Regions from separate parts of the Leisingera sp. NJS201 genome, predicted to be linked through region 3. Evidence: riboswitches for the same ligand, from Rfam matches in the RefSeq annotation. Region 3 holds a riboswitch; each other region holds the start of a gene.
What was found. A riboswitch is a leader RNA that binds a small molecule or an ion and turns the genes downstream of it on or off. The one in region 3 is predicted to bind cobalamin.
Positions count from the first base shown of each region.

Region 1: another riboswitch for cobalamin. It lies ahead of ETW23_RS02070 (SRPBCC family protein); the one in region 3 lies ahead of ETW23_RS02955 (TonB-dependent siderophore receptor).
Region 2: another riboswitch for cobalamin. It lies ahead of ETW23_RS16790 (hypothetical protein); the one in region 3 lies ahead of ETW23_RS02955 (TonB-dependent siderophore receptor).

Region 1 is NZ_CP038234.1:409,143-419,716, reverse strand. It holds gene ETW23_RS02085 (BCCT family transporter) at 1-347, shown strand, start outside; gene ETW23_RS02080 (ABC transporter substrate-binding protein) at 495-2,102, shown strand; gene ETW23_RS02075 (hybrid-cluster NAD(P)-dependent oxidoreductase) at 2,155-3,240, opposite strand; gene ETW23_RS02070 (SRPBCC family protein) at 3,245-4,480, opposite strand; cobalamin riboswitch at 4,585-4,786, opposite strand; gene ETW23_RS02065 (dihydrofolate reductase family protein) at 5,059-5,595, shown strand; gene ETW23_RS02060 (TetR/AcrR family transcriptional regulator) at 5,599-6,150, shown strand; gene ETW23_RS02055 (DUF1523 family protein) at 6,225-6,869, opposite strand; gene ETW23_RS02050 (hypothetical protein) at 6,880-7,146, opposite strand; gene ETW23_RS02045 (DUF6638 family protein) at 7,147-8,508, opposite strand; gene ETW23_RS02040 (hypothetical protein) at 8,705-9,070, opposite strand; gene ETW23_RS02035 (ATP-binding protein) at 9,074-10,574, opposite strand, start outside.
Region 2 is NZ_CP038234.1:3,431,098-3,441,671, forward strand. It holds gene nudC (NAD(+) diphosphatase) at 1-602, shown strand, start outside; gene ETW23_RS16775 (SRPBCC family protein) at 660-1,127, shown strand; gene ETW23_RS26830 (hypothetical protein) at 1,151-1,648, opposite strand; gene ETW23_RS26835 (hypothetical protein) at 1,648-2,028, opposite strand; gene ETW23_RS16785 (TetR/AcrR family transcriptional regulator) at 2,113-2,703, shown strand; cobalamin riboswitch at 2,722-2,944, shown strand; gene ETW23_RS16790 (hypothetical protein) at 3,054-3,458, shown strand; gene ETW23_RS16795 (protein-tyrosine phosphatase family protein) at 3,538-4,068, opposite strand; partial or broken gene ETW23_RS16800 (IS3 family transposase) at 4,154-5,345, opposite strand; gene ETW23_RS16805 (DNA polymerase III subunit gamma/tau) at 5,577-7,385, shown strand; gene ETW23_RS16810 (YbaB/EbfC family nucleoid-associated protein) at 7,577-7,921, shown strand; gene ETW23_RS16815 (GNAT family N-acetyltransferase) at 7,984-8,475, opposite strand; gene recR (recombination mediator RecR) at 8,658-9,257, shown strand; partial or broken gene ltaE (low-specificity L-threonine aldolase) at 9,444-10,387, opposite strand; gene ETW23_RS16830 (hypothetical protein) at 10,384-10,574, opposite strand, start outside.
Region 3 is NZ_CP038234.1:597,640-608,213, forward strand. It holds gene ETW23_RS02920 (hypothetical protein) at 1-53, opposite strand, end outside; gene ETW23_RS02925 (sulfatase-like hydrolase/transferase) at 77-358, opposite strand; gene ETW23_RS02930 (GTP-binding protein) at 549-1,751, shown strand; gene ETW23_RS02935 (DUF6525 family protein) at 1,744-2,013, shown strand; gene ETW23_RS02940 (helix-turn-helix domain-containing protein) at 2,063-2,443, opposite strand; gene ETW23_RS02945 (NAD(P)H-dependent oxidoreductase) at 2,568-3,209, shown strand; gene rpsA (30S ribosomal protein S1) at 3,486-5,168, shown strand; cobalamin riboswitch at 5,769-5,978, shown strand; gene ETW23_RS02955 (TonB-dependent siderophore receptor) at 6,134-8,017, shown strand; gene ETW23_RS02960 (ABC transporter substrate-binding protein) at 8,027-8,857, shown strand; gene ETW23_RS02965 (iron ABC transporter permease) at 8,854-9,837, shown strand; gene ETW23_RS02970 (ABC transporter ATP-binding protein) at 9,834-10,574, shown strand, end outside.

The DNA.
Region 1 (10,574 bases), 190 kb from region 3:
TCGGCTGGGCGATGTCGGTGATGATCGTGATCCTGCTGATGACCTATCTGGTGACCACGGCGGACAGCGCGGTGCTGATCGTCAACACCATCAACGCCGCCGGTGACGAAGGCCCCAAGGCCCGCCCGCATATCATCTTCTGGGGTGTGGCGCTTGGCGCGGTGGTGACGGCGCTGCTGCTGGTCGGCGGATTGAAGGCGATCCAGACCGCTATGGTGATCGGCGCCCTGCCCTTCTCGGTGGTGATGGTGCTGCAATGCGCGGCCCTGATCAAGGCAATCTACAACGACGGCCGCCGCGAACAGGCAGGGATCGCCACCACAATCATCCAGGAGCCGGCGGAATAAAGCCCCCGGCGGATGGCTGCTGGCGGGCGGGGCAGCCATTCACACCCTTTCCACTGCTGCCCGCATCTTTTCCGGCGCTGAACACAGCAACAAAGGAAGCAAAATGACCCAATACTATAACAGGGAAACCCTCCACCCGCAGTGCGCATGCATGCGGAGGAAACAGCCCAAGGCAAACTGGACCGCCGCGAGTTCCTGTCCCGCGCAACCGCGCTGGGTGTAACCGCATCCGCGGCCTATGGCATGATCGGCCTCAGTCAGCCGGTGCAGGCGGCGGCCAATATCCAAGAGGGCGGCACCATCCGCATCCAGCAGGTGGTACGGGCGCTGCTTGATCCGCCGCTGTTCAACTGGCCGCAACTTGGCAACTTGGTGCGCGGCTATCTGGAATATCTGGTGCAGTACAACGCAGACGGCACCTTTGAGCCGCGCCTCCTGGAAAGCTGGGAGGTCAACGAGGATGCCACCGAATACCTGCTGCACATCCGCCCCGGCGTGAACTGGAACGACGGCCGCGGCACCCTGACCGCCAAGGACGTGGCCTATAACTTTGCCCGCTGGTGCGATGGCAAATGGGAAGGCAACTCAATGGCGGCCCGCATGGGTTCCTTGCAGAACGAGGCCGGCGACGGCCCCGCCGAGGGCGCGCTGGAGGTGGTCGACGATCTGACGCTGAAGGTGAAGCTCACCCGCCCCGACATCACCATCATCCCGGCAGTGACCGAATACCCCGCGGCCATTGTGCCGGACGGCTGGTCGGGCGATCCGGGCGCCGACCCGGTCGGCACCGGCCCCTACAAACTGGTGGAATACGAGGTCGGCGTCAAAGTGGCGCTGGAAAAGAACACCGGCCACGAATGGTGGGGCGAAGGCGCCCATCTGGACCGGATCGAGTTTGTTGACTTCGGCACCGACGGCTCCACGCATCTGTCAGCCGCCGAGGCCGAAGAAATCGACATGGTCTATGAAACCGTGGGGGAATACGTCGATATCTTCACCTCCATCGGCTGGAACGTGAGCGAGTCGATCTCGGCCAACACGCTGGTGCTGCGCACCAACCGCGACGCCGAGGTCGATGGCGCGCAGCCCTATGCCGATGCCCGCGTCCGCCGCGCCCTGGCGCTGGCCTGCGACAACGCGGTGCTGCTGGAACTTGGCTATGACGGCCGCGGCACCCTGGCGGAAAACCACCACGTCTGCCCGATCCACCCGGAATACGCCGATATCGGCGCCCCGGTGCGCGACCCGCAAGCCGCGCGCGCGCTGATGGAGGAGGCCGGGATGCTCGATTTCGAGCATGAGCTGTACTCAATCGACGACGACTGGCGGCGCAATACCACCGACGCGCTGGCAGCACAGATGCGCGACGCAGGCCTAAAGGTCAAACGCACGGTTCTGCCCGGCAACACCTTCTGGAACGACTGGGACAAATACCCGTTCAGCTCCACCGACTGGGGCCACCGTCCGCTGGGGGTGCAGGTGCTGACACTAGCCTATAAAACCGGGGTGGCCTGGAATGAAACCGGCCTTGCCAGCGCCGAGTTCGATACCATGCTGGAGGCTGCCTCGGCCATTGCCGACGCCGATGTCCGCCGCGGCCACATGGAAAAGATCGAGCAGTTCATGCGCGACGACGGCACCGTGATCCAGCCCTACTGGCGCTCGCTCTACCGCCACGCCCGCCCCGGAGTTATCGGCGCCGAGAGCCATCCGATCAACGAAATCCATGTGCACAAGCTGGCACTGGAAGCCTGATCAGGCCCCGAAAACAAGGGCGCGCACCAGATCCGGCGCGCGCCCGTTTTCATCAGATATCGACCTCAACCCGGCCAATCGGGTTGGAGCAGCAGGCCAGGATGAAACCGGCCTCCACGTCTTCCTCCGAAATGCCGCCGTTGTGGACCATATGCACCTCGCCTGCGGTTTTCTTGACCTTGCAGGTGCCGCAGATTCCGAAGGTGCAGCCCGACGGAATGTTGAGACCCGAGGCCTTGGCCACCGCCAGCACCGTATCTGTTTCGGTGCAGGTTGCCATAACACCGGAAGCCGCAAAGCTGATCTCGGCGGCAGCAGTTTCCTCCGGCACCACATCGTCGATCTCTGGCACATCAGCGGCTGTTTCAACCGGCGCGCCAAAGCTCTCCTGGTTGTAGTTCTCCATGTCAAAGCCCAGGCCGTTGAGCATGTCGCGCACCGCCTGCATGAAGGGTTCCGGCCCGCAGCAGTAGACCTCGCGCTCCAGGTAATCCTGCGCGATAAGGCCCAGCATGATCTGGTTCAGCTGGCCGCGGTAGCCGGTCCAGACCTGATAAGGGTCGTCCTCCTCCACCACCAGGTTCAGCTTCAGCCCCGGCAGCCGCGACGCCATGCTTTCCAGCTGCTGGCGGGCGATGATCTCGCTGGGGCGTTTGGCGCAGTTGATAAAGCAGATGTCGGGCGACTGGCCGCGGTCGAACAGATACTGGGTCATCGACAGGCTGGGTGTGATGCCCGAGCCTGCGGAGATGAACAGAAACTTGCCATTCGGACGCTTTGGCAGGGTGAACACCCCTGCCGGGCCGGAGGCGCGCAGGATCCTGCCGGGGCGCAGATGGTCCAGCATCCAGCGGGTGCCGATGCTGTCGCCCTGGGCCTTGACCGTGACCGAGATCGACAAGGGCCGCGAGGGCGACGAGCTGATGGTATAGGTGCGCCAGACTGTCCCTTCCGGCACCGGCAGCTCCAGCGTCAGGAACTGGCCCGGCTGGTATTTGAACCACGCGCCCGACGGCGCGCGGAAGCTGAAGGTGGCGGTGTTCGGCGCTTCCGGAACAACCGAGACGCATTCCAGCATCTCGTCGTCCTTCCACGCCAGGGTTTCGTCCAGAGTCTCAAAATTGGCCTGCAATCCCATGATCTTACTCCGCCGCAATCAGATGGCGGCCGGTCAGCGCGCGGGTCAGGTGTTCAGCATACCAGTTGGAGAACTGGATGACGCCGCTTTCCTGCACCTCGGAATAGGGACCGGGTTCATAAGCGGGGGAGTTGATGCCTTGCTGGTTGTCTTCGACCACAATGCGATCCTCGTCATTGGTCGCCATCCAGACCTCGGTCAGGCGCTTGATGTCGTAATCCTGGCCCTCGACCGCATCCTTGTGCACCAGCCATTTGGTAGTGACTTCGGTTTCGGTCGGGCTGATCGGAGTGACCCGGAACACGAGGGAATGATCCGGCAGGAAGTGGTTCCAGGTGGTCGGATAGTGGAACTTCAGCAGCGTGCCGGCATCAGCAAAGGGCACCCGGCCCAGCGGCTTGGCCACTGCCGCCTTGCCGTCCATGGTGTAGCTTTCCGCGCCCTCATTCAGCGGCATCCGCGCCAGCCGGTGCTGGCCGCGCGCATCCATGCGGAACTGCGCCGGGCAGCCTGCCGCTTCAATCCGGTCAAAGTGCTTTTGCAGATGCGGCGGGGTCTCGCCGCCCTCTACGCCAGTGACCGAAGGGTCCTCGGGGAAGGTCCGGCACAGCGACGGGTGGTTGCCGCCGCAGTGGTAGCACTCGCGGTTGTTCTCCCAGACCAGCTTCCAGTTGCCGTTCTCGATGATCGAGCTTTCAAAGGCCACCTTGGCATTGCCCAGATCATGCGGCTCCAGATAGGGACGCGCCACAGCGGCAAAGGCGTCGAAGTCCGGCGCCTCATCCGCCAGGCAGATGTAGATCAGCCCGGCCAGGTCGCGGCAATGCACCGGCTTCAGCCCGTGTTTGGAGGCATCGAAATCCGGCCCCATGTCACGCGCCCACAGCAGTTTGCCGTCCAGCTCGTAGGTCCACTGGTGGTAAGGGCAGACCAGCTTGGGCGAATTGCCCTTTTTCGCCTTGCACACAACCGAACCGCGGTGGCGGCAGGCGTTGTGGAAAGCACGCACTTCGCCATCAGTGCCACGCACGATGATGACGTTATACGATCCCACCTGATGGGTCACATAATTGCCCGGTTTCGGCACTTCGCAGGCGGGAATGGCAAACAGCCACTCGCGGTAGAAGATCTGCCGCATGTCCAGATCCAAAACACCCGGATCGGTGTAGAACGCCTGTTCCAGAGAATAGTTTTTCTGCCGCGCCATCAGCTTGGCCAGAATTTCGCTGTCGTGAAGCATCTGCTTCTCTCCTCTGCCGCATCCCCGCGGCGTGTTGGCTTGGGTGCAGGCATAAGCAAAGGGATTGCGGACACGCGCCGCAACCGCCCCGCCGCCGTCCGCGGTTGACGTTTACATGGCAAGGCTGGTTTCCGGACTGTCCCGGGGCCGCTTTGGCGGCGGGGCCTGGCACCTTCCCGAAGCCATTGGCTTCAGTGGTTGTTTGCCATGCCTTGCCCGGGGTCACCGTTGCGGGGGCAGTGCCGGAGTTTCACCAGCTTCCCAATTCTCCGCCCGAAGGACGGCACCTTGCTATCTGCGGTATTGCCTGAAAAATTTCCGGCCATCGGAAACAAAACCGACCCGGCGAAACCGGAATAAGACATGCAGGTTTACCGCGCCGGGCGGGACAGGGATGTCCAGAAACTCAAACCGGCATCCGCCAGCCCGTTTGCGGCAAGCGCTTATCTTTCATGCGGTTACCCGCGGCTGATCCCACCGAATCGATTCGCACGCAGTGAATCTTGCGTCAGCCCCTTGGAACGCGGCATGCGGTTAATTATATGTCGTATAATTAACCGCATGCACAGGAGAACCCGATGACCACCGGCCACGTCTTCATCGCCACCAGCCTCGACGGCTTTGTGGCCCGCCAGGACCATTCGCTGGATTGGCTGCACAAACAGCCTGTTGCCGAAGATGACGATGGCGGCTTTGCCGCCTTCATGTACAGCGTCGACGGGCTGGTCATGGGAACCGGATCGTTCCGCACCCTGCTCGGGTTCGGCCAATGGCCCTACAGCAAACCTGTTGTGGTCCTCAGCAGCAGCCTGACCGAACAGGACATTCCCGAGGAGCTGAAGGACAAGGTGCGCCTCAGCACCGCCGCGCCCGCAGACCTTATGCAGGAGCTGCAAGAAGAGGGCTGGACCCGCGCCTATATCGACGGCGGACGGATGGTGCAGTCCTTCCTGCGCCAGGGGCTTATCGCCGATCTGACCATCACAACGGTCCCGATTCTGATCGGCATCGGGATTCCGCTGTTCGGCAGCCTGGACCGGGACATCGACCTCCAGGCGGCAAGCTCCCGCATCCTGCCCACCGGCATGGTCCAGACCACGTTCCGGGTAGCCTGACCAATGCCCCCGCGCATGGGCCGCCCGCCCAGGGGCAGCCGGACCCTCAGCAAGGATGATGTGCTGAAAACGGCCCTGCAGCTGCTCGATGAGGGCGGCAGCAAGGCCCTCACCTTCAAAGCACTGGCAAAGGCGCTTGGCGTCACCCCGATGGCCGTTGCCCATCACGCCGGAACCAAGGACGAGATGATTGCATCCCTCGTCGCCATTGCGTTTGCAGGTTCAGACACCCCGTCAGAAGCGGCAACGCCCAAACTGCGGCTGCGCGACCTGATGACACGCTATTGCGCCCAGGTGACCAAGCATCCGGAGCTTGCAAAGTGCATCCTGGAAAACCCGGCCCTGATCGGCCCCTCCCTGACCGGGCTGACCCGGCTGATCGAGGCGGAAATCACCGCCGCAGACGTATCTGGCGCAGAGGCCCGCACCATTCTCTGCCTGCTGGTGGATTACACACACGGTTTCGCCTTTGCTGCCGCCGCGGCACCACGCGGGGCGCTTTCGGCTGGCGATTTCACCCCGGCGCTGGATTGGGTGCTCGACCGTATCGAATAAAAAAAATGCGGGCCCGTTCAGGCCCGCGCATCCGTTTGCAAGTTTCAGAGCCGCCCGGTCCGCGGCCCCTCTCGTCACTTCGACTTCCAGCTGTCCAGCCAGCGCCGGAACCGTCCCCTGCGCTCGGCAAGCGCATCGCCGGCGGCATACAGGCTGTCTTCGACATTCTCGACCATCGGGTCGATCCGCGCCCGGCGGAAGCGGCGCCAGCGCACATAGACGGCCCAGAATACCGCCGCCAGAAGCACCAGAACAATGATCGTGAACCAGTTGGCTGGCTTGTCCTCCGGTCCCGCAACCGGGTTGATCGTCACCGCGTTGGGAAAGACCGACAGGAATTCATTGCGCCAGCCATAGTGCATCACCGCCACCCATTCCGGGTTCGCCTTGGTTGAGATGCTGTCATTGGCATCCGTATACAGATTGGCCGTATCGAACTTGAAATAGGGCGGCCAATTCCAGCCGGTATCCTCATTCCGGTACACGATATTGCGGCCATTGGGGCGCACCGCCTGGATGAACTGCACATCGCGGTTGATCAGCTCCGCCGACTGGTCATCCGGCTGCGACCAGAAAACCCGCGTCCAGTCGTTCAGCTCCTGCCGCTCCTCGTAGGTATTGACGATCCGCACCACATCGTACTGCGGCAGCGTATAATGCAGAAAGGCCCCGAACAGCACCCAGATGGTGATCAGGAAAGCCCATTTGATGAAACGCATCTGCTGCACCTCACATGAAGTTAATGACATAGACCAGAAACGCCAGCGCCCCCAGCGGAATGATATAGACCAGCAGGATCAGCTTGCGCCGGAACGAGCGGTCGTATTGTTTCAGCCCCCGCTGGATGAAGGCGGAGCGGTCGCCGGTCAACCCCTTCTCTTTCCAGCGGCGTTTCAGTTTCGCCCGCCGCACCTCACGCGAATAAAGCGACACCGTGCCATAGGCCACGGTCAGCACCACCAGCAGGATCAGGATCAGGCGAAAAAAACCGAACATTCAGCGGTCCCTTACCCGGCTGACCGCGCCCCAGGGGCCGACCCGATCGACCATCCCCTTGCGCTGCACCCGCGGCAGCTTGGGCAGACGGTCCTGCATATCCGGCTCATGCCCGAACAGCGCGGCGCGCGCGCCGGCCTTGTCCACCGCATATTCGCGCGCCAGGAACTCAGCCGCATAGGCCTTTTTCGTCTCCGGCCAGCCCCGGTACTGACGGTAGAATTCTTCCTTGTGGCAGATGAACATCTGCCGGAAGTCATGCGGGCACAGCTCCGCCAGCAGCATATTCACCAAGTCCCGCTGGGCAGTGTCCGACGCCCGCAAGGAATAGAAATAGGCCGGATGGTCCGAGCGGATCTTCGGCCATTTGCCGCCCCCCTCGGCCCAGCGCACCAGCGCCGCCAGCCCCTCGAACTCCGCCGGCAGCTCATCCGCATGCCGCGCCGCCATCCGCCGCAGGTCACCGCGCGACAGGCCAGTGAGGTCCCGGCCCTTCCCGGTCAGCACGCTCACCGCCAGGAACCCCATTTTCTGCCGCAGGATCGCCGCGCCATCGACGCCGCGCGACCGGATCACCGGCTCTGCCAGCCCGTTCAGTTCCAGAAACTTGGCAATCGCATTGCGCTCGCTCAGATCAAACACGCGGGCCAGCGGCACGTCCTCGGGCTTCGCTCCGCTGGCAATCACCGCCGGGTGCTCAACGTCCTGAAACACATAAAGCCCGCCGAAATGCGCAGTCCAGAAGTTCGACTGCTCAAAGACCTCATGCTCCAGATGCACCGGATTGCGGGTCACATCGCCGGTCTTCTCCGCCGTCGCAATCATCTCCCCGATCAGCGCATCGTCAAACCAGGCATCCTCATGCGTTTTGAACCGCTCCACCAGCTGCGCCAGGTGGTCCGCATGGCGCAAGGTGCCCTTGGTGGTATCCGCCTCGATCCGCACCTGCCGGATGTCGAACAGCTTGGCCGGAGAGGGCACCTCAAACACCGAATTCACCAGCTCGCCTGCCACCGCATCCGTCGCCGTCAGCGCAAACAGCTGGCGTTCATTGACCTCGATGAATCGGCGCAGAATGTCCCGGCTGGTGGAGAATTTCACGTGAAGCAGCGGGCAGCGCTTCTGCTCGGTCGACAGCAGAATGAACTGCCGGTTCACGCCTGCATGGTTCAGATAGTGATCATCCCCCAGCTCATCCCCGATTTCGGGCGAAAAACCCGAGATATCGACGTGGAAATCCGTGAGGTCCGTGGTCTTGCCGGTCAGATGCTTCAGCGCGCGCCTATACCGCTCCACCAGCGCGGGCGAAGCCACATGGAAGAGATTGCCGAACATCAGGCCATGCTGGATGAGGCGTTTCATACTGTCCTCCTGTGTGCATCACGAAAGTGGCGCATTTGTTGTGAGAACGGCTGCACAATTTCGCCGCCCGAGGCGCTTGCGGCTCGGGCAGCGCCCGTCCGCCCCGTCAAACCGCAGGTTTGCCTCCGGCAAAACGGGCGGGCGCTCCGCTTCCACCCACGGACATGTTCTGCCCCGTTGTTTTGCTCAACACTCATCAGGCCTTCTCCTGCACCCGTGCACGGGTGAATGATCGTCTGCCCAGGAACCAAGCCGCACCAAAAACGAGCGCTGAGATTGGAACCAGCACAACACACGATGCTGCCGTTCCGGCTGCCGCAAACTGCAAATACTCAAAGGCGCTAACTGGACCAGGAGACAAGCCAGGCAAAAAGGCAATGCCAGCTAGACCATAGGCCGCAAAGCAAATGATCCCGGCTGTCAATAGTGTAAAGCCTGCTGCCCGCCACCAAACCCTCTCCTTGTTCCCAACTCTGTCGCCGTTGACCCACGCGGCTGGAAGGGTGAAGAGCGCGGCAAAAACCGTCACCACAATTCCGAGATATAAGAGAGCAATCCCCAACGGTCACTTCCCCTCCAGATACCGCCGCTTGGCCTCTTCCTGCCGCCCGAAGTCACGCACCATGTTTTCAATCGCCACCTCATCCGACTTGTCGGCATAGCGGAACTCGCTGTCGGCGTAGCGGTTGATCTCCTGCACCACCATGTCAACCGTGATGGGCACCCGCAGTTCAGCAATCATCGCGGATTTGGTCTCGTAATCCTTGAACAGGAACAGCTCCGGGTTCTCCATCCATTCATCCGGCAGCTCGAAATCCATCGCCCGGACCTTGACCGCATCGGTGATGTTCTTGATCGCCCGCCCGGTGAACCGTTCATCCGCGGCTTGGATCGCCTTCAGATAGGTGCCGAGCTTGGCCAGATCATCCAGCTCTCCAAGCTGATCCTGCACCCGGCCAAAGACCTCCGCCAGCCCCGGCTCCTGCGGGCGGTTGTAGGCCTCGAAGGACCGCGCGACCGCCTTCCTGATTTCCTGCGCACCGTACAGATCATGCTCCCCCAGCGGGATCGCATGGTTCTTGCCCATCAAGAGCGTCAGGATGTCGATGTAATCCTCCCGCGTCTGCGGCCCGTCGACCAGGAACCGCGCGCCCGCCCGCTGGCGCAGGGCGTCGTCCACATTCTCCGGATAGTTGGAGAACATGCCAAAGGTGCAATTGCCCCGCACCACGGTGTTGGCGCCGGCAAAGGCCTCCATGAAGACCGCCGTCACCTCCTGCTGGCCCGCGCTGGACTGCCGGTCGCCGCGTTTTCCTGCGATCTGGTCAATGTCGTCGATGGTGCCAAAGCCGATGACGCCGGGGTCGATCACGTTCTGGATGAACGACTTGGCGTTCTGGCCCGATTTACCCTGATAGCTGTCGATATTGTCGATGCCGAAATTCTGATAGCGGAAGGCATAGCCTGCATTCTGGCAATAATCATGCATCAGCCCCGCCATCATCTGAATCAGGGTTGTCTTACCGGTGCCCGGCTTGCCATCGCCCATGAAGGTAAAGATGAATCCGCCCATCTCGGCAAACGGGTTCAATCGGCGGTCAAAGTCATAGGCCATCAGCATCTTCGACAGCCGTAGCGCCTGATATTTGGCAATATGGTTGCCAACCACCTCATGCGGCTTCTTGAACGTCATGGTCAGGGTGGCGGATTTCGCCTTGGCCGCGGCGTCAAAGCCGCTGATGGTCAGGTCATCCGCCTCAACCCTCCAGGCGGCGGACGTGAAGGCTTCCAGCCGGCCTGCATTCTGCGCCCGCAAAGCAGCCTTCTCCAGCAGCTGCTCGGCATAAGCTGCCGCAGCCGCAATCAGATGCGCATCATCAGTGCCATACAGCGCCAGCTTCTGGTCCAGTTCCCACAGCGCCCCGTGCAGGGCCAGCGGCGCATTGTCGGTCAGCAGTTCCTCCGCCTCGCCCACCTCAGCCTGCGCTTCGGACCCGTGCGGCGCCAGCAAAAACGCCACGGCATTGGCAAAGACATGCGCCGATACCAGCGCCTCCGCCGCCAGC
Region 2 (10,574 bases), 1.5 Mb from region 3:
CCGAGCTGCGCCGGGTGATGACCTGCCTCACACCGCTGGAGGCGGAACTGGCCGCCACCGCCAAGGCGCTGCTGGCCTGGCACCGCAGCCACCGGTTTTGCGCAGCTTGCGGCGCGCCCAGCGATTTGGCGCAGGCCGGCTGGCAGCGCATCTGCCCCGCCTGCAAGGCGCCGCATTTCCCGCGCACCGACCCGGTGGTGATCATGCTGATCACCCATGGCGATGCTGTGCTGATGGGCCGTTCGCCCGGCTGGCCCGAGGGGATGTATTCGCTGCTCGCAGGATTTGTCGAACCGGGTGAGACGCTGGAAGCAGCCGTGCGCCGCGAAACATTTGAAGAAACCGGCGTGCAGGTCGGGCCGGTCAGCTACCTGTCCAGCCAGCCTTGGGCCTTTCCGATGTCGCTGATGTTCGGCTGCGCGGGCGAGGCGCTGAGCACGGACATCACCATCGACCCGGCTGAGATCGAAGACGCGCTGTGGGTCAGCCGCCAGGAGATGATGACGGTCTTTGCCGGCGAACACCCGGCTCTAAAGCCGTCACGTCAGGGAGCAATTGCGCATTTTCTGCTCCGAAACTGGCTTGCGGACACGCTGGACTAAAGCGCATATTGCAAAAAACAGCGCGGCAGCACGGCGGCGCAACTGAAGCAGGCGAGCATGGAATTTCAAAGCAAAGAAGATATCGAAGCCCCGATTGCCGACGTCTTTGGCGCGATCTCCGATTTCAGCCTGCTGGAGCGCTCGGCCCTGCGGCGCGGCATCGACGTAGAGCGGACTGGCGATACCGCGCATCCTGAAAACGGCCTGGCCTGGGATATCGGCTTTCGGTTTCGCGGCAAACAGCGCGACATCCGGCTGACACTGGCGTGTTATACCCCGGTCACCGGGCTGGCGCTGACCGGCAGCGGCAGCGGCCTGGACGGCCAACTGGAGATCGAGCTGCTGGCGCTGTCGCCGCGGCGGACCCGGATGTCGGTGCAATTGAAACTGGCGCCCACCACCCTGACCGGCCGGCTGCTGGTTCAATCGCTGAAACTGGCCCGCAGCAACCTCACCCGCCGGTTCAAGCTGCGGCTGGCCGACTATGCCCGGATCACCGAAGAACGGCTGAACCGCTCCGCCTGACTCCAAGGTTTGGGGGAGCCGTGCTATTGCGGCGGCAGCAGCCGCGGCCACAGGGCGGCATTGGCGCGGGCAAAGGCGCCCAGATGGCCGATCTTCTGCACGCCCGCCTCCTGCGGCACCAGCACCGTCCGGCACTGCGGCACATCGCCAAAGACGTCCCCCAGCCGCCAAACGGCCGCAGGCGGCACAACGTCGTCATCCGCCATCGCATACAGATCCACCGGCACGCCGGCGTCTGCCCACTTGGGCCGCGGCAAGGCCGAGCCGGTTTCCGGCAGGTAGCTGCCCGGCGTGGTGCACCAGCGCCGCCACTGCCAGTACACCCCGGCAGGCAAATCGGCCCCGAACCCCACCGCGCGCCCGGGCAGATACCCCAAGGCACGGACCAATGGCGGCACATGGCCAAACCAGAAAGCCAGCGCCAGCGCGCGGTAGGGCCAGGGATGATCGTGGTGATGCACCAAGCCGCCCGCAACCACGATCATGCGGGCGACGTCCTTCAGGCCATCCTGCAGGGGCATCAGCATTGCCCCAGCGAATGGCCGATCACCCACAACGGCACGCCCGCATAGTGCCGTTGCAGTTCGGCCCGGGCAGCCGGCTGATCTTCCAGCGCCCATTGAGCCATTGTCGCATCGGAACGGCGCGGATGGCCCCGCGAGGAGTCTCCGAAATCCCGGTAGTCATAGGTCAGGCAGGCCACCTGCTGCTCTGCTGCCAGCCAGCGTGCGAAATGCCGGTAATAGCGCTGCGGCACCCCGGTTGCGCCATTCAGCACCACTGCTGCCCGCGCCTGCCCCGCCGGGTGGTACAGCCGCCCAGCCAGCAAGTGGGTGCCGGATGCAAACTGCAGTTCTTCTTCGCGGATAACCGCCGTATGTCCTGCGCTTTTGTCCAGCATGGCAACCTCCTGAGTCGATTGGCCTAGACCGATTGGTCTAATCCATCTCTGGACCAATCGGTCCAATGCTGTCAAGCTGCCGCCATGAATGACGTGACGACAGCCAAGGCGGGCGGGACCAGCCCGCCCCCGACCCGCGAGCGGCTGATCCGCGCCGCTGCCGGCCTGTTCCGCAACAAGGGCTACAGCGGCACCGGGCTGGCGGAATTGCTGGCAGAGGCGGGGGCGCCCAAGGGCTCGCTCTACCACCATTTCCCCAGTGGCAAATCCGACCTGGCCCTGGCCGCGGCGGACTGGGCGTCAGGGCAGATGCTGCTGCTGATCGAGGCGTCTTTCACCCCGGCGCCCACCTTCCGGGAGGGGGCCAAGACGGTTTGCTACAAACTGGCGAAACTGTTTGACAAGCAAGGAAAATGGAGCGGCTGCCCGGTCTCTGCCACCCTGTTCGAAGGGCCGGAGAACGAGGCGTTCCACCAGCACGCCGCGCATCTGTTCGAGGGCTGGATTACTGAAACCACCCGCCACGCCCGCCGCCTGGGCCTGCCCGAACCTGAGGCCCGCGCGGCGGCGGAGAATTTCTATATCCTGCTGCAGGGCGGCTGGCAGCTGGCACGGGTGCGGCGGGACTCGGACGTGATCCGCGGGCTGTATTTGCAGATGCAGAAAAACGATTGACGACTCAGGCGTCCTGCCGCTACCGCTTGTGGCGATGGTTCCCGAGCCACAGAATCTTGTGTCCGGGATGAAAAGGGAACACGGTACGGCCCGCGCAAGCTGGCCAAGTCCGAGACTGCCCCCGCAACTGTAAGCGGCGAGCGACCCCGATAGAGCCACTGGCCCTCAATACGAGGCCGGGAAGGATCGGGAAAGCGACGACCCGCAAGTCAGGAGACCTGCCATCGGACGTGTAACTCGAACCCGGGCGGGGTGTCCGGACAGGGTCTGATGGCTGCGGCGGCTGTGATCCGTCTTTCATCCGGTCTCTTGTCCCCCAAACCCCCGTGCCACGCGCGGAGGGCGCAGATATGATGTGGACCGACAAGACGCATTTCTATGCGGCAACAGATTGCAAGTATTTGGGGCGCCCCTGCCCCGCGGCAGAGCGGATGATCGCCAAACTGGCCGAAGCGATGACCAAGGCCAAGCCGCTGACCCAGGAGGATTTTGAGATCACCGGCACCACCGCACTGGACGGCTGCCCGCGCAACTGCCCGGCGCAGTTTGCCGCCAGCCATGACCGGATCCGGCTGTATTGCGGCGTCGGTGAAGAGGCGCCGCGCGAGGGGCTGGACCGCTTTGCCGATGCCATCCTCAGCCGCGACGGTACCGGTTTTGCCGCGTCCAAGCTGGACACCCGCCCCTGCGCGCTGATGGAGGCGCTGCCGAAAACCGCCGAAGCACGGCAGGCGGAACAGATGCTGGCGCTTTAACTGAATACCTGAAGAATGCTGCCCGGCTTATCGGCCGGGCGGTGCAGTATCTCTTTGCGGTGCGCCTCTGGCGGCGGCTCTACGGTGAACAGGCCCAGTGCAATTGGTCCTTGGTTTCCACCGCACAGGGCCGTATCGCCCGCAGCCGGGCCAGCGCCTGCGCCGGGGCTTCGCCGCATTCGATCATCAGCCTCAGCACCGCCATGCCGGACCGCCCGCAGCCGCCCCTGCAATGCACCAGCACCCGGCCGCCGCCGCCCAGTGCTTGCCGTGCAGACCGGCTGGCCGCCGCCCATTTCGCCGCCACAGCGGGCGGCGGCACCTGGAAATCCGGCACCGGCAGATGCAGCCAGCGGCAGGCCATGCTTTGAATATCAATCCCCAGCCGCGGCACATCTGCGGCTGCGTGCTCGGCCTCGGTGGTCATTGAGATGACCAGCCCCGGTTTCCACTGATAGATCTGGATCAGGTCATTACGGTAATCGCCTCCCGCACCGGGCAGCGGGCATAGCGCCAGAATACCGCCGCCTGCTGACAGCGCGTGGATGGTCAGGCCTGCCGGCGCCGCGCCGTCCGGCGCCGCAGGTTCCGGGATATCCTCAGTTCGCATACCGCCTCCTTAGCCGCTGCGTTCCTGCATTTCCCCCGCAGTCCCCTGAGCTACTCCCCAATTGTTGGACAGGTTCTGGCGTAATTTAAGCTACTCTCTGCTCCTGCTGATCGGGTTGGGTTTTGTGTTTTCTCAGCCAATAGACCACGGCCGGGGGTTTGCCGCCAAGGGCGGAATGTGGGCGTTTTCGGTTGTAGAACTCGATCCACTTTCCGACGCCGACCTTCGCCTCTGATCCGGTCTCCCAAGCATGCAAGTAGACGCATTCGTATTTCAGGCTCCGCCAAAGCCGCTCGACGAAGATGTTATCGAGGAACCGGCCTTTGCCATCCATCGAGATGCGCACACCGGATCGCCACAGCCTGTCCGTCCAGGCGAAGGACGTGAACTGGCTGCCCTGATCTGTATTCATGATCTCGGGCGGGCCGAACTTGTGGATGGCCTCGTTCAGCGCCTCGACACAGAAGTCCGCTTCCAGCGTGTTCGAGATGCGCCAGGCCAGCACCTTGCGCGTGTGCCAGTCAATGATCGCCACCAGATACAGGAACCCCTTGCGCATTGGCAGATAGGTGATGTCCGCCGCCCAGACCTGGTTCGGGCGCCCCACCCGCAGACCACGCAGCAGATAGGGGTAGGTCTTGTGCCCCTTCGCAGCCCTGCCCCCTCTCGCACATGCTTTGCATGTGCTGCCGGGCAGCGGGTGTTGGGCTTCTGGTAGATCGGCATGAGCCCCATCACCCTCATCAGCCGCCTGATCCGCTTTTCGTTCACCAAATGACCTTCATTGCGCAGATGCCAAGTCATCTGCCGCACACCGAAGAACGGCGTTTCCAGGAACTGTTCGTCGATCCGGCGCATCAGCATCAGGTTCAGAGCCGTCTCGCCTTTGGGCTGATAATAGAACGACGACCGCGAGATCGACAGCAGCTTGCACTGCTTGCTAATGGGCAGATTGGCATTGGCAGGCTCGATCATTTTCCTCCTCACTTGCCGATCCACGGTTTGAGCTTTCGTGACAAAAAATCGTTGGCAACGGCCAGCTCCCCAATCTTGGCGTGCAGCTCTTTGACCTGTTCTTCGTCAATCTCCTGGGGCTTCCTGCCGCCGCGCTTGAACACGCCGGACGCGCCCTCCAGAAGAGCCCGCTTCCAGCTGTGGATCATCGTTGGGTGAACGCCAAACTGGCTCGCCAGCTCAGCAACAGTCCGCTCGCCCTTCAGAGCCTCAAGCGCGACTTTCGCTTTGAAATCGGGCGAATGGTTCTTCCGTTTCGACATCTCTGATCTCCTCTTCGTCGAAGATCAGCAGACAGCAAATCGCAGCTTACGTCAGTGTCCGAAATTCAGGGGGTAGCTCACCCTGCCTTTGCAGCCTAGCGGTTAAGCAGGCAATCCCAAAGCTCTTTTGCGGCCCCGGACCAGCCCAACGGCGGTGGACGAACGGGCTGCGCTTCAATACCCTGCGCGCAACGCGGAGCACCCCGCATCCCGAATCCGGCACGAGACATCATGAACGATACCCCCAGCGGCACCTCCGGCGCATCCGGCCAATCCCAATACCAGGTTCTGGCCCGCAAGTACCGGCCCGAAACCTTTGCCGATCTGGTGGGGCAGGACGCCATGGTGCGGACGCTGAAAAACGCCTTTGCCGCTGACCGGATTGCTCAGGCTTTTATTATGACCGGCATCCGCGGCACCGGTAAAACCACCACTGCGCGGATCATCGCCAAAGGCATGAACTGCATCGGTGCAGACGGCCAGGGCGGCCCCACCACCGATCCGTGCGGCCAATGCGAGCATTGCACCGCGATCATGGAAGGCCGCCATGTCGACGTGATGGAGATGGACGCGGCCTCGCGTACCGGCGTGAATGACATCCGCGAGATCATCGACAGCGTGCAGTACCGCGCCGCCTCGGCCCGCTATAAGATCTACATCATCGACGAGGTCCACATGCTGTCGACCAGCGCCTTCAACGCGCTGCTGAAGACGCTGGAGGAACCGCCCGCGCATGTGAAGTTCATCTTTGCCACGACTGAGATCCGCAAAGTGCCGGTGACGGTGCTGTCGCGCTGCCAGCGGTTTGATTTGCGCCGGATCGAGCCTGAGGTGATGATTGCGCTCTTGCGGAAGATCGCCACCGCCGAGGGCGCCGAAATTGCCGAAGACGCGCTGGCGTTGATCACCCGCGCCGCCGAAGGTTCCGCCCGCGACGCTACCTCGCTGCTGGATCAGGCGATTTCCCATGGCGCCGGTGAAACCTCTGCTGATCAGGTCCGCGCCATGCTGGGTCTGGCCGACCGCGGCCGGGTGCTGGACCTGATGGACATGATCCTGCGCGGCGATGCGGCGGCCGCGCTCACTGAACTCAGCGGCCAGTATGCCGAAGGCGCCGACCCGCTGGCGGTATTGCGCGATCTGGCCGAGATCACCCATTGGGTCTCGGTGGTGAAAATCACGCCGGATGCGGCGGAAGACCCCACCGTCAGCCCGGATGAACGCGCCCGCGGCAAGGCGATGGCGGATGCGCTGGCGATGCGCGTCCTTACCCGGATGTGGCAGATGCTGCTGAAGGCGCTGGAGGAAGTCGCCGCGGCACCAAACGCAATGATGGCCGCCGAGATGGCAGTGATCCGCCTGACCCATGTGGCCGACCTGCCCAGCCCCGAAGAACTGATCCGCAAGCTGAAGGACACCCCGCCTCCGCCGCCGAATGGCCCCGGCGGCGGTGCGCCGATGCAGGGCATGGGCGCTCCGGCTTTAGGCGGCAGCGGCGGCGCTTCCGGTCATGGCGGCCAAACTGGTCCCGCAGGCGGCGCGCCGGTGGCACATGGCGGCGGCGGCACCATGGCGGCACTGGCGCCGCAGGTCAGCTCAGCACTGGCGCGCTATCCGTCCTTTGAACATGTGGTCGAGCTGATCCGCACCAATCGCGACGTGAAACTGCTGGTCGAGGTCGAGGGCGGCGTGCGTCTGGTCTCCTACCAGCCGGGACGGATCGAATTCACCCCGTCCTCGCAAGCGCCGCGCGACCTGGCGGCCCGGCTTGGCACGGCGCTGCAGAACTGGACCGGTGCGCGCTGGGTGGTGTCGATCGCGCCGGACGGCGACGCGGCCACGATTGCCGAGGTCCGCGATGCCGCCGAGAACGCCCTGCGTGAGAAAGCCGCCGCGCATCCGCTGGTGCAGGCGGTGCTGGAAAGCTTTCCCAAGGCAAAGATCAAACGCATCCGCACGGCGCAGGAGCTGGCCGCCGAAGTCGCCGCCGAGGCCCTGCCCGAGGTGGAGGATGAATGGGACCCGTTCGAGGACGGGTGACAAAAGTGACCCGGGCATCGCCTGACCTTGGGTGGCCGCGATGGCGCTTTCCTTGGGGGAAGGTCAGGCGCTGCCCGGCCTGCCAGCCGGGCGGAAGGGTGTTAAACTCCGGCACCGAGGCAATCCTCCCCTTGTTTCACGCCCTCGCGGCCCGTATCTGTGCCCCGAACCGGAATCTCAGGAGATGACAGATGCTCAAAGGCCTCGGCGGCCTTGGCGATATGGCCAAGATGATGAAATCGGCACAGGAACTGCAGGGCAAAATGGCCCAGATGCAGGAAGAGCTGCATAATGTGATGGTGACGGGCGAGGCCGGCGCCGGCCTGGTCAAGGCGACCGCGTCCGCCAAGGGCGACCTCAAAGGCCTGGACATCGATCCGTCGATCTTCAATGGCGACGACAAGGAAGTGGTCGAGGACCTGATCCTGGCCGCGATTAAGGACGCCCAGGCCAAGGCCGCGGAAAAGGCGCAGGAAGAGATGGCCAAGCTGACCGAAAGCATGGGTCTGCCAAAGGACATCAAGCTGCCGTTCTAAGCGCTGCCAGCGATGCCAATCTAAAGGCGGCCCGTCAGGAGCCGCCTTTTTCTTTGCCTTGTTCAAGCTGTTTCCAACCGGAATTTCAGAAAACGCTGCCCCTCGTACAGCACTTCTTCGGTTTGCACTGCGCCCAGCCGTGCCAGCGGCCGCAGATGGCGCCGCGTCGGCGGCAGCGGGAAAGTCACATGAGGGATGCGCGGATCGCGGCGGGCAAACGCCAGCGCTTGCCGGGCAATGGCCGGGCCCAGGCCAAAACAGCCGGGCCTTAGGACCAGCCCGAAATCCCACTCGTTCGCCTCTTTCTGAAAACCGCCCCAGCCAAGATATTGCCCCTTCTGCACAAACGCCCAATGACCCAGTCCATCCCTTTGCCAGCAGTTCTCCTTGGCGGTAACAAAGTCTCTGGCAGTTTCTTCGTCCCAGGCGCCTGTCAGCAGCGGCATATGCTCTGCCATCCGCGGATCTGACATGTGGCGGGCAATCTCCAGCGGCGCGATCCCGGTCAGCCGGGCAAAACGCACCGGGTGCTGGGTGTTGTCCTGCCGTCCCATTGCCGCCCCTTTTCTTTCCCGCGCAAGATGTGCTGCAACAGATACGCCCTGCCGCCCGCCAGCTCAATTGCCCTTACCCTTGCAGTTGCCGAAGCAAAACAAACCCTGAACATATTGCCGCCCTGCCCTTGCGCTTCACTGCTGCAATCAGCCTATATAGCACGGCACACAAAGGCCCGGGCATGATCAGAAATTCCACCAGCGACATCGAAGACCTGATTGCCCTGATGGCCAAGCTGCCAGGGCTCGGCCCGCGGTCTGCCCGCCGTGCGGTGCTGCATCTGATCCGCAAGCGGGCGCTGCTGCTGACGCCCCTGGCCGATGTGATGACCGAGGTCGCCGCCACCGCGTGCGAATGCCTCAACTGCGGCAATATCGGCACCAGCGAGATCTGCCCGCTTTGCACCGACCCGGAACGCGCCAATGGCGAGCTGTGCGTGGTCGAGGATGTGGCCGACCTTTGGGCGATGGAGCGCTCAGGCGACTTCAAGGGCCGCTACCACGTGCTGGGCGGCACCCTGTCGGCGCTGGACGCCGTGGGTCCGGAAGATTTGCGTATCCCGCGGCTCGCGGACCGGGTCGCAACCGAAGGTATCAGCGAGGTGATCCTGGCGCTGAACGCCACCATCGACGGCCAGACCACGGCGCATTACATCGCCGACCAGTTGCAGGGGCAGGTCAGGCTCACCTCGCTGGCGCAGGGCGTGCCGATCGGCGGCGAGCTGGACTATCTGGATGACGGCACGATCTCTGCAGCGCTCAGGGCGCGGAAGGAAATCTGACGGTGCGGCCGGGCGTGCAAAATTCTTCAAAGAATTTTGGCCGGAAAATTCGAATTTTCCGGAGCCACGCCCGCCTTTGGTTTCAGCAGTAGAAACTCTTTAGCCCTTGGACCGCGCGGTCCAATGCGCCGTTATCCACATCTTTGTGCAGCACCATGCGGATGGCGCCGGAACTGCCGCCACCGATTACAACGCCCTCAGATGCCAAATGCATCCGCAACGCATCATTGCGCCCGTCCCCCGGAGTGAAAAACACCATGTTGGTGGCCTGGGAAACCTCCCCCGCCCCAAACCGCGCAGCACATCCGCCAGTTCCGCCGCGCGGTCATGGTCCTGCCCCAGCCGCGCCACGTTATGCTCCAGCGCATAAAGCGCCGCCGCCGCCAGCACGCCTGCCTGCCGCATGCCGCCGCCCAGCATCTTGCGCCAGCGCCGTGCCTTGGCGGTCAGGTCTGCAGGCCCCGCCAAAACCGACCCGGCCGGCGTGCCCAGTCCTTTGGAAAGGCAGATGGACACCGTATCCATCAGCCCGGCCAGTTCCGCTTCCGAACACCCCAGTGCCACCGTCGCATTAAAGAACCGCGCGCCGTCCAGATGCACCGCCAGCCCCGCCGTCCGGCCCGCCGCCGCCGCCGCCGCCATATCCGCCAGGGGCACTGCAAGCCCGTTATGGGTGTTCTCCAGCGACAGCAGTCGGCTCTCCGCCAGATGGCTGTCATCCGCCTTGACCGCCCCGGTAATCACCTCCGGGTCCAGCGCGCCATCGTCCCGCACCGGCACCGGGCACAGCGATAGCCCGCCCAGCACCGAGGCCCCGCGGCCTCATAGGCATAGACGTGATAGCCCGCGCCCAGGATGACTTCCTCGCCGCGCTGGCAATGGGCCAAGAGACCAGCCAGGTTGCTCATCGTGCCGGAGGGCAGGAACAGCGCCGCCTCCTTGCCCAGACGCTCGGCCAGCACAGCCTCCAGCCGGTTCACCGCCGGGTCTTCACCATAGACGTCGTCGCCCAGCTCCGCCGCTTGGATCGCCCGCATCATGCCCGCATCTGGCCGCGTCAGCGTATCACTGCGCAGATCGCAAAGGGCGCCGCCGCCCCCCGCTCCTGCCAATCCTGCGTATTGGCTCATTCCGTCACCTGATCATAAGCCAGCGCCGCCACGATGTGCACCCGCCGGGTCTCGCCGCCGTTCAGCGCAGTGTGATAGCCGCGGGTATCGGTGAAATACACCGAGCCATCGGCCGGCAGATGCGTGACGTGATGATTCACGATGAACAATGAGCCGGGATTGGAGACCACCGGAATATGCAGCCGCG
Region 3 (10,574 bases):
ACCCAGATTTGCACCCAGAGCGGCTGGCTTCCGATCGCTTCGTTCAGTGTCATTGCAGACCCTCCCGTTCACGAGCCTAGGGAAAGGCCGGATCGTCAGCAAGCACTACAGCGGCGATCCGGCGGCGCTGGCCGGCATAGGCGCGGGCATTGACCTCTTCCGGATCGCAGGTCGCCCGCAGCCGCCGCCCGTGCCGGCACGCACATGGGGAGGGCGTATAGGCCGAGGTGAGCATCGTGCCGCGTGCGGCCAGCGCATCCGGGTTCGGGGTTTTCACAATCGGATGGCCGGCGCAACCCATCGCATCCTTGCGGTGCTCGCCGGAGATGATGACAAGGAAATTCAGTTGCTGGCTCATATTGTGCCCGCTTTTGACTGCCGGTCCAGACTGCAAGCGAAACACAGCGGCTGAATGCCGTTTTGCGTTATCCGGAAAGCGGAAGACACCCATTAGCCATGGCCCGTCTGCAGGTTTCAGGGTTGCGGGTTGCGATACAGGCTGCTATCCAGCCTATGATTTGTTATGATATAACACTTAGAGATCCCGCATGATAGATAAGAGGCTGCCGGTTACGGTCCTGTCCGGCTTTTTGGGGGCGGGCAAGACCACGCTCTTGAACCACGTCCTGAACAATCGCGCGGGCCGCAAGGTTGCGGTGATCGTCAATGACATGAGCGAAGTGAATATCGACGCAGACCTGGTGCGCGGCGGCTCCGAACTGTCGCTGCAGGACGAAAAACTGGTTGAGATGACCAACGGCTGCATCTGCTGCACCTTGCGCGATGACCTGCTGCAGGAGGTGCGCCGCCTCGCGGGGGAGGGGCGCTTTGACTATCTGTTGATCGAAAGCACCGGGATTGCCGAACCCTTGCCGGTGGCCGCAACGTTTGATTTCCGGGATGCCGATGGCGCCAGCTTGTCGGATGTTGCCCGGCTGGATGCGATGGTGACGGTGGTCGATGCGGTGAACCTGTTGCAGGATTTCAGCAGCCACGATTTTCTCAGCGACCGCGGCGAAAGCCTGGGCGAGGAAGACGACCGCACATTGGTCAACCTGCTGACCGACCAGATCGAGTTCGCCAATGTCATTATCCTGAACAAAGTGTCGGATGCGGGGCCGGATCAGACCGCCGCAGCCATGGCCGTCATCAAGGCGCTGAACCCGGATGCCGAAGTTATTCACGCGGATCATTCCAAGGTGGACGGTAGTAGGATCTTTAACACCGGCCGGTTCGATTTCGACCGCGCGCATGAGCACCCCCTCTGGGCCAAGGAACTCTACGGGTTTGATCGCCACGTGCCGGAGACCGAGGAATACGGCATTTCCTCCTTTGTCTACCGCGCCCGGCGGCCTTTTGATCCCGCCCGGATCCACCCGGTGCTGAATGGCGATCTGCCCGGCGTGATCCGGGCCAAAGGGCATTTCTGGCTGGCAACCCGTCCCGAATGGGCTGCTGAGTTTTCGCTGGCCGGGGCAATTTCCTCGGTCCGGCCGCTGGGGTTGTGGTGGGCCGCTGTGCCAACAGACCGCTGGCCAACCCATCCCGAAGCCCGGCGCGAGTTTCTGCAGAACTGGGATGAAACCTGGGGCGACCGCCGCCAGGAACTGGTGTTTATCGGGGCGGGCCTGGACAAGAACGCGATCACCGCCAGTCTGGACGCTTGCCTGATGCCGGAACCCGCAGGCGGCTTCGATCCCGCTTGGGCCGCGCTGGACGATCCTTTCCCGGGCTGGCGCCGCAATGGCTGACGGCAAGGCAGGCCGGAACCTGAATTCCGGCCTGAAACGCCGGCGCCGGGCAGGGGACCCGATGCAGGCCTATGACGCATTGCCGCCCGGGCTGCGGCGCTGGCTGGCCTCTGCCTGCCTGCCTTGGAGCCCGGCATCGGCCCTGAGGATCTGGAATAATGCGGGCGGCAGCAAGGATCCCGGTGCCGCCGCGACCCGGCTGAACGCCGCGGAACAGTCCCTAATGCGGCGCGATGCCGGGGTCTGGAATATCCGCAAGTAGCAAACCCTCGCGGTAGGCACTGATCCGGGTACCCTGCCATTCAGCGCCATCAGGCGGATTTCTTTTCCGCCTCCGCAGCCGCATCGAACTCCGCCCGTGCGGCATCGATCACCGGCAAATGCTCCAGCGCCCAAAGCCCCAGCGCGCGTAATGGCTCGCGGAACGACTCTCCCAGAGGTGTCAGCGCGTATTCCACCTTGGGCGGGATCGTCGGGTAATAGGTGCGGCTGACCAGCCCGTCGCGTTCCAGGCTGCGCAGGGTCAGGCTCAGCATCCGCTGGGAAATCCCCAGGTTCCGCTTCAGCTCGTTGAACCGCAGCACCCCGTATTGCGCCAGCGAGATCACCACCAGCACGCTCCAGCGGTCCCCGACCCGTGACAGCACCTCGTTTATGCGGCTGCAGTCCGGGCATTTGGCGGCGTCTGCCATGGCGGTTCCTTCCGTGTTACCGGGGCTCAAACCTGTGCCTTCTTGCGCCCCTTCCGGTACCCCTTATATAGCCAGTCACAAATGTATACCACCCCTGGCAGTCTGCCGAGAAAGGACCCAAGACATGAGCAAGAGCACCCTGATCGAGAAACTGAACTGGCGCTACGCAACCAAGAAGATGGACCCGGCAAAACCTGTGCCGCAGGAAAAGGTCGAGCAGATCATCGAGGCGATCCGCATGGCGCCGACTTCCTCGGGCACCCAGCCGTTTGAGGTGTTTGTCATCACCAACCCCGAAATCCGCGCGCAGATCCGCCCGCACGCCTGGGATCAGGCCCAGATCACCGACGGTTCGCACCTTCTGGTCTTTGCCGCCTGGGACAACTACTCGGAAGACCGTATCGACGCCGTCACCCGCCAGATGACCGAGGAGCGCGGCGAGGTACCGATGCTGAACCAGTACTATGATAACCTCAAGGCGACCTATCTGCCGCGTGAAGAGCGCACCAACCACGACCACGCTGCCCGCCAGGCCTATATCGCGCTGGGCTTCGCCCTTGCCGCCGCCGCCGAACTGGAGGTCGACAGCACGCCGATGGAAGGCTTCACGCCGGAAAAAATCGACGAAATCCTGGGGCTCAAGGACCGTGGCCTGCGCTCGGTCCTGCTCTTGCCGCTTGGCACCCGCGCCGAAGAAGGCGACTGGCTTCTGCCGATGAAAAAGGTCCGCAAATCCCGCGACACCATCGTGACCGAAATCGCCTGAGGCGTGAACAATGCGGCAAGCGGCAATCCAGGCCGCTTGCCGCAGCTCTGATCAGCTTCCTCTTGCACGCACCCGGGAATCCGCCTATACGCGCGCTGTCGGTACAAGGGCGGTCAACGTCCGGATGACACATCTGAGCAGGGCTGGGGCACACCTCGGCCCTTTGTGTTTGTTTGATCAGATGTGATCCGGGCCACGTCCTGTGCGGCTGAACCAAGACCGGCGGAGACAACCGCATGGCCAGAAAAACCGTATGAAAAGGAAATCTGAGACCTCATGGCTCAAAACGTATCAATGGAGGATTTCGAAGCCCTCCTGAATGAAAGCTTCGAAATGGACACTCCGGACGAGGGTTCGGTTGTCAAAGGCAAAGTACTGGCAATCGAAGCCGGTCAGGCCATCATCGACGTCGGCTACAAAATGGAAGGCCGCGTTGATCTGAAAGAATTCGCAAATCCCGGCGAAGCTGCTGAAATCGCTGTCGGCGACGAAGTGGAAGTCTTCCTGCGCTCGGCTGAAAACGCCCGCGGCGAAGCCGTCATCTCGCGTGAGATGGCCCGCCGCGAAGAAGCCTGGGACCGCCTGGAAAAAGCATACGCAGACGATCAGCGCGTCGAGGGCGCGATCTTCGGCCGCGTCAAGGGCGGCTTCACTGTCGACCTGGGCGGCGCTGTTGCGTTCCTGCCCGGTAGCCAGGTTGACGTGCGCCCCGTGCGCGACGCGGGCCCCCTGATGGGTCTGAAGCAGCCGTTCCAGATCCTGAAAATGGACCGCCGCCGCGGCAACATCGTTGTCTCGCGCCGCGCCATCCTGGAAGAATCGCGTGCCGAACAGCGTGCCGAAGTCATCGGCAACCTGACCGAAGGCCAAGCGGTCGACGGTGTGGTCAAGAACATCACCGAATACGGTGCGTTTGTTGACCTGGGCGGCGTTGACGGCCTGCTGCACGTCACCGACATGGCATGGCGCCGTGTGAACCACCCCTCCGAGATCCTGTCGATCGGCGAAACCGTCAAGGTTCAGGTCATCAAGATCAACAAAGAGACCCACCGTATCTCCCTCGGCATGAAGCAGCTGCAGGAAGATCCGTGGGATCTGGTTGGCGCCAAGTACCCGCTTTCCTCGGTCCACAAGGGCCGCGTCACCAACATCACCGATTACGGTGCATTTGTTGAGCTGGAGCCGGGCGTCGAAGGTCTGGTGCACGTCTCCGAGATGTCCTGGACCAAGAAGAACGTCCACCCGGGCAAGATCGTCTCCACTTCCCAGGAAGTCGACGTCATGGTTCTGGAAATCGACGGTGCCAAGCGCCGCGTGTCCCTGGGCCTCAAGCAGACCATGCGCAACCCGTGGGAAGTCTTCTCCGAAGCCAACCCGGAAGGCACCGAGGTCGAAGGCGAAGTCAAGAACATCACCGAATTCGGTCTGTTCATTGGCCTCGACGGCGACATCGACGGCATGGTTCACCTCTCCGACCTCAGCTGGGACGAGCGCGGTGAAGATGCGATCCAGAACTACCGCAAGGGCGACATGGTTTCGGCCGTTGTTTCCGAAGTGGACGTCGACAAAGAGCGTATCTCGCTGTCGATCAAAGCTCTGGGCGGCGACAAGTTTGCAGAAGCGGTTGGCGGCGTGAAGCGCGGCTCGATCGTGACCGTGAACGTGACCGCGATCGAAGACGGCGGCATCGAAGTGGAATATGAGGGCATGAAGTCCTTCATCCGCCGCTCCGACCTGGCGCGCGACCGTGCCGACCAGCGCCCCGAGCGCTTCTCGGTTGGCGACAAGGTCGACGTCCGCGTCACCAACGTCGACTCCAAGACCCGTCGTCTGGGCCTGTCGATCAAGGCACGCGAGATTGCAGAAGAGAAAGAAGCAGTGGAACAGTATGGCTCCTCGGACTCCGGCGCATCGCTGGGCGACATCCTGGGCGCCGCACTGAAGTCGGGCGACGAGTAATCTCCCCGGCCTCACGGCTGCTGAAAACGAAAGCCCCGCAGGTGTCTGCGGGGCTTTTTTCTTGGTTGGGAGGGCTGGTTCGAGCCCATTGCGGAAGTGCCGGATTCTCGCGGCGCGCGTGCAGCACGACGGCCCGCTGCACTTCCGGAAACCGCCCGCTGCATGGCAGAAGGAAGTGCGGAGGGTTAGGCATGGTGCAGGGACGTTTTGGCGGGCAGTGCCCAAGGCGCGCAGACGCCTTTCCTTCACCGCGGCTGCAAGCAGACAGGGCAAGAGGAAACACTTTTGCCACTAATCGCAGAAAGTGAACCTTCCAGTTTTCAACTGGCATTGGAAAGGAGCAACGACGGGCTTGCCTGCATTGCAAAAGCTCGCCTCATAGGTCCCGCATGAGATTGAACAGCAGTATCGGCCGCGGTTCGACATACTCCCTTTCAGACTTAAGCCGCATCCCCGGTGCTCAAAGCCGAATTTTCTTCACGAAGATTCTCGGACGTAAGTGTATAAATTTAAACAATTGTTTTTTCATTTCACCTTGCAGTCAATCCATAGCAATCTCGATTGAGTTTGCTTCCGCTTGACAGAACAAATCCGGTTTGCCTAAGTCGCGCCTATTCTGGTCCGGCTGGGAAACCACCCGGGTAAAAGGGAACACGGTGAAGTGTAGCCAACAGGCGCTGAATCCGTGACTGCCCCCGCAACTGTGAGCGGAGAGCAATGCTGCGAAATGCCACTGCCCCAAGGGGCGGGAAGGCGCGGCAAAGCTTCGACCCGCGAGTCAGGAGACCTGCCAGGATGATCACCCTATCCCGGTGCGGGGCGCGCCGTAGATAACGGATTTCCGTAGTGGTGGCAGTTTTCACCGTCTGCGGAGGCAGTGCCTTCCAAAGACCCGACCCGAATACACTGCCCGCTTGGGCAGTCACTTGGCCTGCGTTTGTTGCGCGGGCCGGGAGGAATGGAATATGCGCAAGGCAAGCTTGTCCCTGGCCGCGGCCCTGGCCGTCACCCCTGCAATCGCAACCGCCCAGGATTCAGAGGTCACTGACCTGGCGGAGATCATCGTCTCCGGCGGCCTGACGCCGATTGAGGCCCAAAAATACGGCCGCTCCGTCTCAGTTCTGACCAGCGAAGAAATCGAAGATCGCGGTATCACCACTGTCCAGGACGCGCTGCGTTCGGTCCCCGGCCTGATGATAAACGGCTCCGGCGACAGCTTTACCCAGGTCCGCATCCGCGGCGCCGAAGCAAATCACACGCTGATCCTGATCGACGGTGTCGAAGCCTCTGGCGGTGACAGCGAGTACATCCTGTCCGGCCTGGACACTGCCAACATCGAGCGGATCGAGGTCCTTCGCGGCCCGCAGTCGGTGTTCTATGGCTCCAACGCCTCAGCCGGTGTGATCAACATCATCACCAGGACCGGCGGCATCGGCACCGAATATGGCGGTAGCGCCGAGGCGGGTTCGGACGGCTACCGGGCGTCGGCGCGGATCTCGTCACGGACCGAGCGCGGCGGCATTTCCTTCAGCTTCGCCCATGACAATGACGACGGCTACGATACCTCCGGCGATGGCGGTGAAGAGGACGGCATCCGCCGCAGCACCTTGCAGCTGAAGGGCGATTACCTCGTCACCGACCGGCTGAAACTTGGCTTCAACGTCCGCACCTCGGATGAGCGCCATGACAGCGACAGCACTTCTTTCACCGCAACAGACGCAGCCAGCTATGTTGTGGATGATCCCACGCAATTCAGTGACCGCGATGAGCAACTGGCCCAGATCTACGGCGAACTGGACACGTTGGGCGGCCGCCTGAAGCATCGGTTGTCGCTGGAACGCACTGACTTTGACCGCGCTTTCAATGGCGGCACCCCGACAGAGACCAAGACCGAAGCAGCAAATTACCTGCTGAGTATTGGCCTGGACGGGCAGCCGGCGGATCAGGCAGACCACCTTTTGAACGCAATGCTGGAATGGGAAAAGGATTCCAGCAGTTCCAACCCGGCCTTTGCGCGCGAAACCAGTTCGATTGCCCTGGAATACCGCGGCAGCTTTGCCAACGGCCTGGATCTGCAGCTTGGCGTGCGCCACGACAACAACAGCGTATTCGAAGATGCCACCAGCTGGACGGCCAGTGCCTCTTATACTTTCGCAGGCAGCGGTGTGCGGCTGCACAGCTCCGCCGGGACAGGGATCGTGAACCCGTCTTACTTTGAGCTGTTTGCCAACAGTACATTTGGCGCCACCACCTACCTGGGCAATCCGAACTTGCAGCCGGAGGAAAACCGCAGCTTTGATTTCGGGGTAGAGGTGCCGTTCCTGCAAGGGCGCGGTCTGGTTGATGTGACCTATTTCGACGAGACGCTGACAGGAGAGATCGAGAGCTACATGGTGAACGCAACCACGTTCTCCTACCGCAATCAGGCAGGCGACAGCGAACGCAAAGGCGTTGAGTTGGCGGCAAGCCTGGATGCCACAGAAAACCTCTATCTGAACTTGTCCTACACCTATCTGGACGCCACCAACCCGGATGGTTCGGTTGAGGTTCGCCGTCCGGAGCACGAACTGCTGCTGAGCGCAACTCTGAAAACCTTCAACGGCCGCGGCTCTGTGACGACTGATGTCCGCCATGTAGCAGGCAACTGGGATACTCAGTTTTTCGGCTCTTTTGCTACTGCTGAACTGCCGGAATACACCACCGTCAACGTCTCGGCCCAGTATGACTTGACCGACAAAGTGGTGCTGACCGGGCGCGTCACCAACCTGTTCGACGAGGACTACGCCGACGTCTGGGGCTACGCCAAGCGCGGCCGTGCCGCCTATATCGGCGTAAGGGCCGCGTTCTGACCCATGCGCATGCTGCCCGGCATAGTCCTGGCTCTTTTGTGGGCCGCCACCGGTGCTATTGCCGGGCCGTCGCGCGTGGTCACGATGAATCTTTGTGCCGACCAGCTGGCGATGCTGCTGGCGGCCCCCGGCCAGCTGGCCTCGGTCTCCTATATCGCGCGGGACACACGCGCCTCGGCCATGGCTGACGCAGCAATGGCTTATCCCGTCAATCACGGGCTGGCTGAGGAGATATACCTGCTGCAGGCTGATCTGGTGATTGCCGGCGCCTATTCAACACCTGCCACCACGGATATGCTGCGCCGTCTTGGCGTGCCGGTGGTGGTGTTCCAGCCTGCCAGCTCACTGCAGGATGTGCGCGCACGTATCCTGCAGATGGGTCAGGTTCTGGGCCGCGAAGAGGCGGCCCGCGCATTGCTGGCAGACTATGACCAGCGGCTGGAAAAGTTCGAGCAAGCTGGGCCGGAGGCACCACGCGCCGTGCTTTATGCCGCCAACGGGTTCACTTCCGGCAGCATGACCCTCGCGGGCCAAATCCTGCGCGCGGCGGGACTGCGCAATATCGCGGATGAGCTGGGCTATGCGCACTCCGGTCATATGCCGCTGGAACTGCTGGCGTTGGCCGCGCCGGATCTGCTGATCGGCACGTCGCCCTATCCGCGCGCCTCCCGCAGCGAGGACAATCTGGCGCATCCGGTGGTGCGGCAGCTGGCCGCCCGCAGCGGTGCCGGGCAGATCCGCGATGCGGATTGGGTCTGCGGCACCCCGCATGTGCTGCGCGCGGTGGCGGCGCTGGCGGAGGAACGCCGCATTTTTCTGGAAAAGGAGGGCCGGGAATGACCCGTCTGATGCTGATGCTTGCCACGGCCGTTCTGGCGTTGTTCCCTCTGTCGCTGACCGTGGGGCCTGCGGATGTGGGCATCGGCGAAAGCCTCGCGGCCCTTTTTGACAACAGCTATGGCCCGCTGACGCTGGTGATGCGCGAAATCCGGCTGCCGCGGGCGCTGCTGGCGGTGATTATCGGCGGAGGTCTGGGGCTGACGGGGGCCGCGATGCAGGGCTATCTGCGCAATCCGCTGGCGGAGCCGGGACTGATCGGCGTGTCCTCCTCGGCGGCGCTGGGGGCGGTTTTGGCGATCAACACCGGACTGGCGGCCAGCCTCACCCTGGGCCTGCCGCTGGCCGCTCTGGCCGGTGCTTTGGCGGGTGTGTTTCTGGTGATGGCGCTGGCCGGGCCGCAGGGCGGCTCGCTGACGCTGATCCTGGCAGGGATCGCGATTTCGGCGATGGCGGCGGCGCTCACCTCGCTGGTGCTGAACCTGTCGCCCAACCCCTTTGCCGCCAATGAGATCGTGTTCTGGATGATGGGCTCGCTGGCGGACCGTTCGATGCTGCATGTCTGGCTGGTGCTGCCGTTTGCGCTGACCGGGGCCGCGATCCTGATGACGCTGTCGCGGGGTCTGGATGCGCTTACTCTGGGCGAAGATGCGGCGCAGACCATGGGAATGAACCTGAACCGCCTGCGGCTGCTGTTGGTGGTCGGGACTGCCGCCATTGTCGGCGGCGCCACTGCTGTGGCGGGCGCTATCGGCTTCATTGGCCTGGTGGTGCCGCATATCCTGCGCCCGCTGGTTGGCGGCCAGCCGTCGCGGCTGTTGTGCGCCTCGGCGCTTGGCGGGGCCATCATGCTGCAACTGTCTGATATCGCTGTGCGGATCATCCTGCCGTCGCGGGATCTCAAGCTGGGGGTGGTCACTGCGCTGGTTGGCGCGCCGCTGTTCCTGCACCTGATCTACAAGACGCGGAAGGGGCTGGCATGAGCGTGCTTTCAGTCCGGAACCTCGCTGTCACATTGCGGAACCGTCCGGTGCTTCGCGATGTGTCGTTTGAAATCCAGGCAGGTGAATTCGTCGGCCTGTTGGGGCCGAATGGCGCAGGCAAAAGCAGCCTGATGCGCGCCGCCCTGGGGCTGATCCAGGCGCAAGGGCACAGCTCGCTGGCAGCGATGAGCGCGGCGGAGCGCGCCCGCGCGGTGGCCTGGATGCCGCAATCGCGCGAGATCGCCTGGCCGATCCCGGTGGAGCGGCTGGTGGCGCTTGGCCGCCTGCCGCATCTGCCGCAGGGGCTGCGGCTGCCGCCTGGCGATCAGGCGCTGGTCAATCAATCGATTGGGCGCATGGGACTGGATCCGCTCCGCCAGCGTGCTGCATCGCGCCTCTCGGGCGGCGAGCAGGCCCGCGCGCTGATTGCCCGCGCGCTGGCGCAGGATACGCCGCTTTTGATGGCCGATGAACCTGCCGCAGGGCTGGACCCGGCGCATCAGATCTCCACTATGGAGGTCTTTGCCAGCCTCGCTGCCGAAGGCCGCGCCGCGCTGGTATCTCTGCATGATCTGGGGCTGGCGGCGCGCCATTGCACAAGGCTGATCCTGCTGGCCGAAGACAGCATCCTCGCCGACGGGCCGCCCGCCGAAGTGCTGACACCGGACTTGATGGCCCGCGCCTTTGGCATCTCGATCTGGCATGAGACCACGGCGCAAGGGCCGGTATTCCAGCCG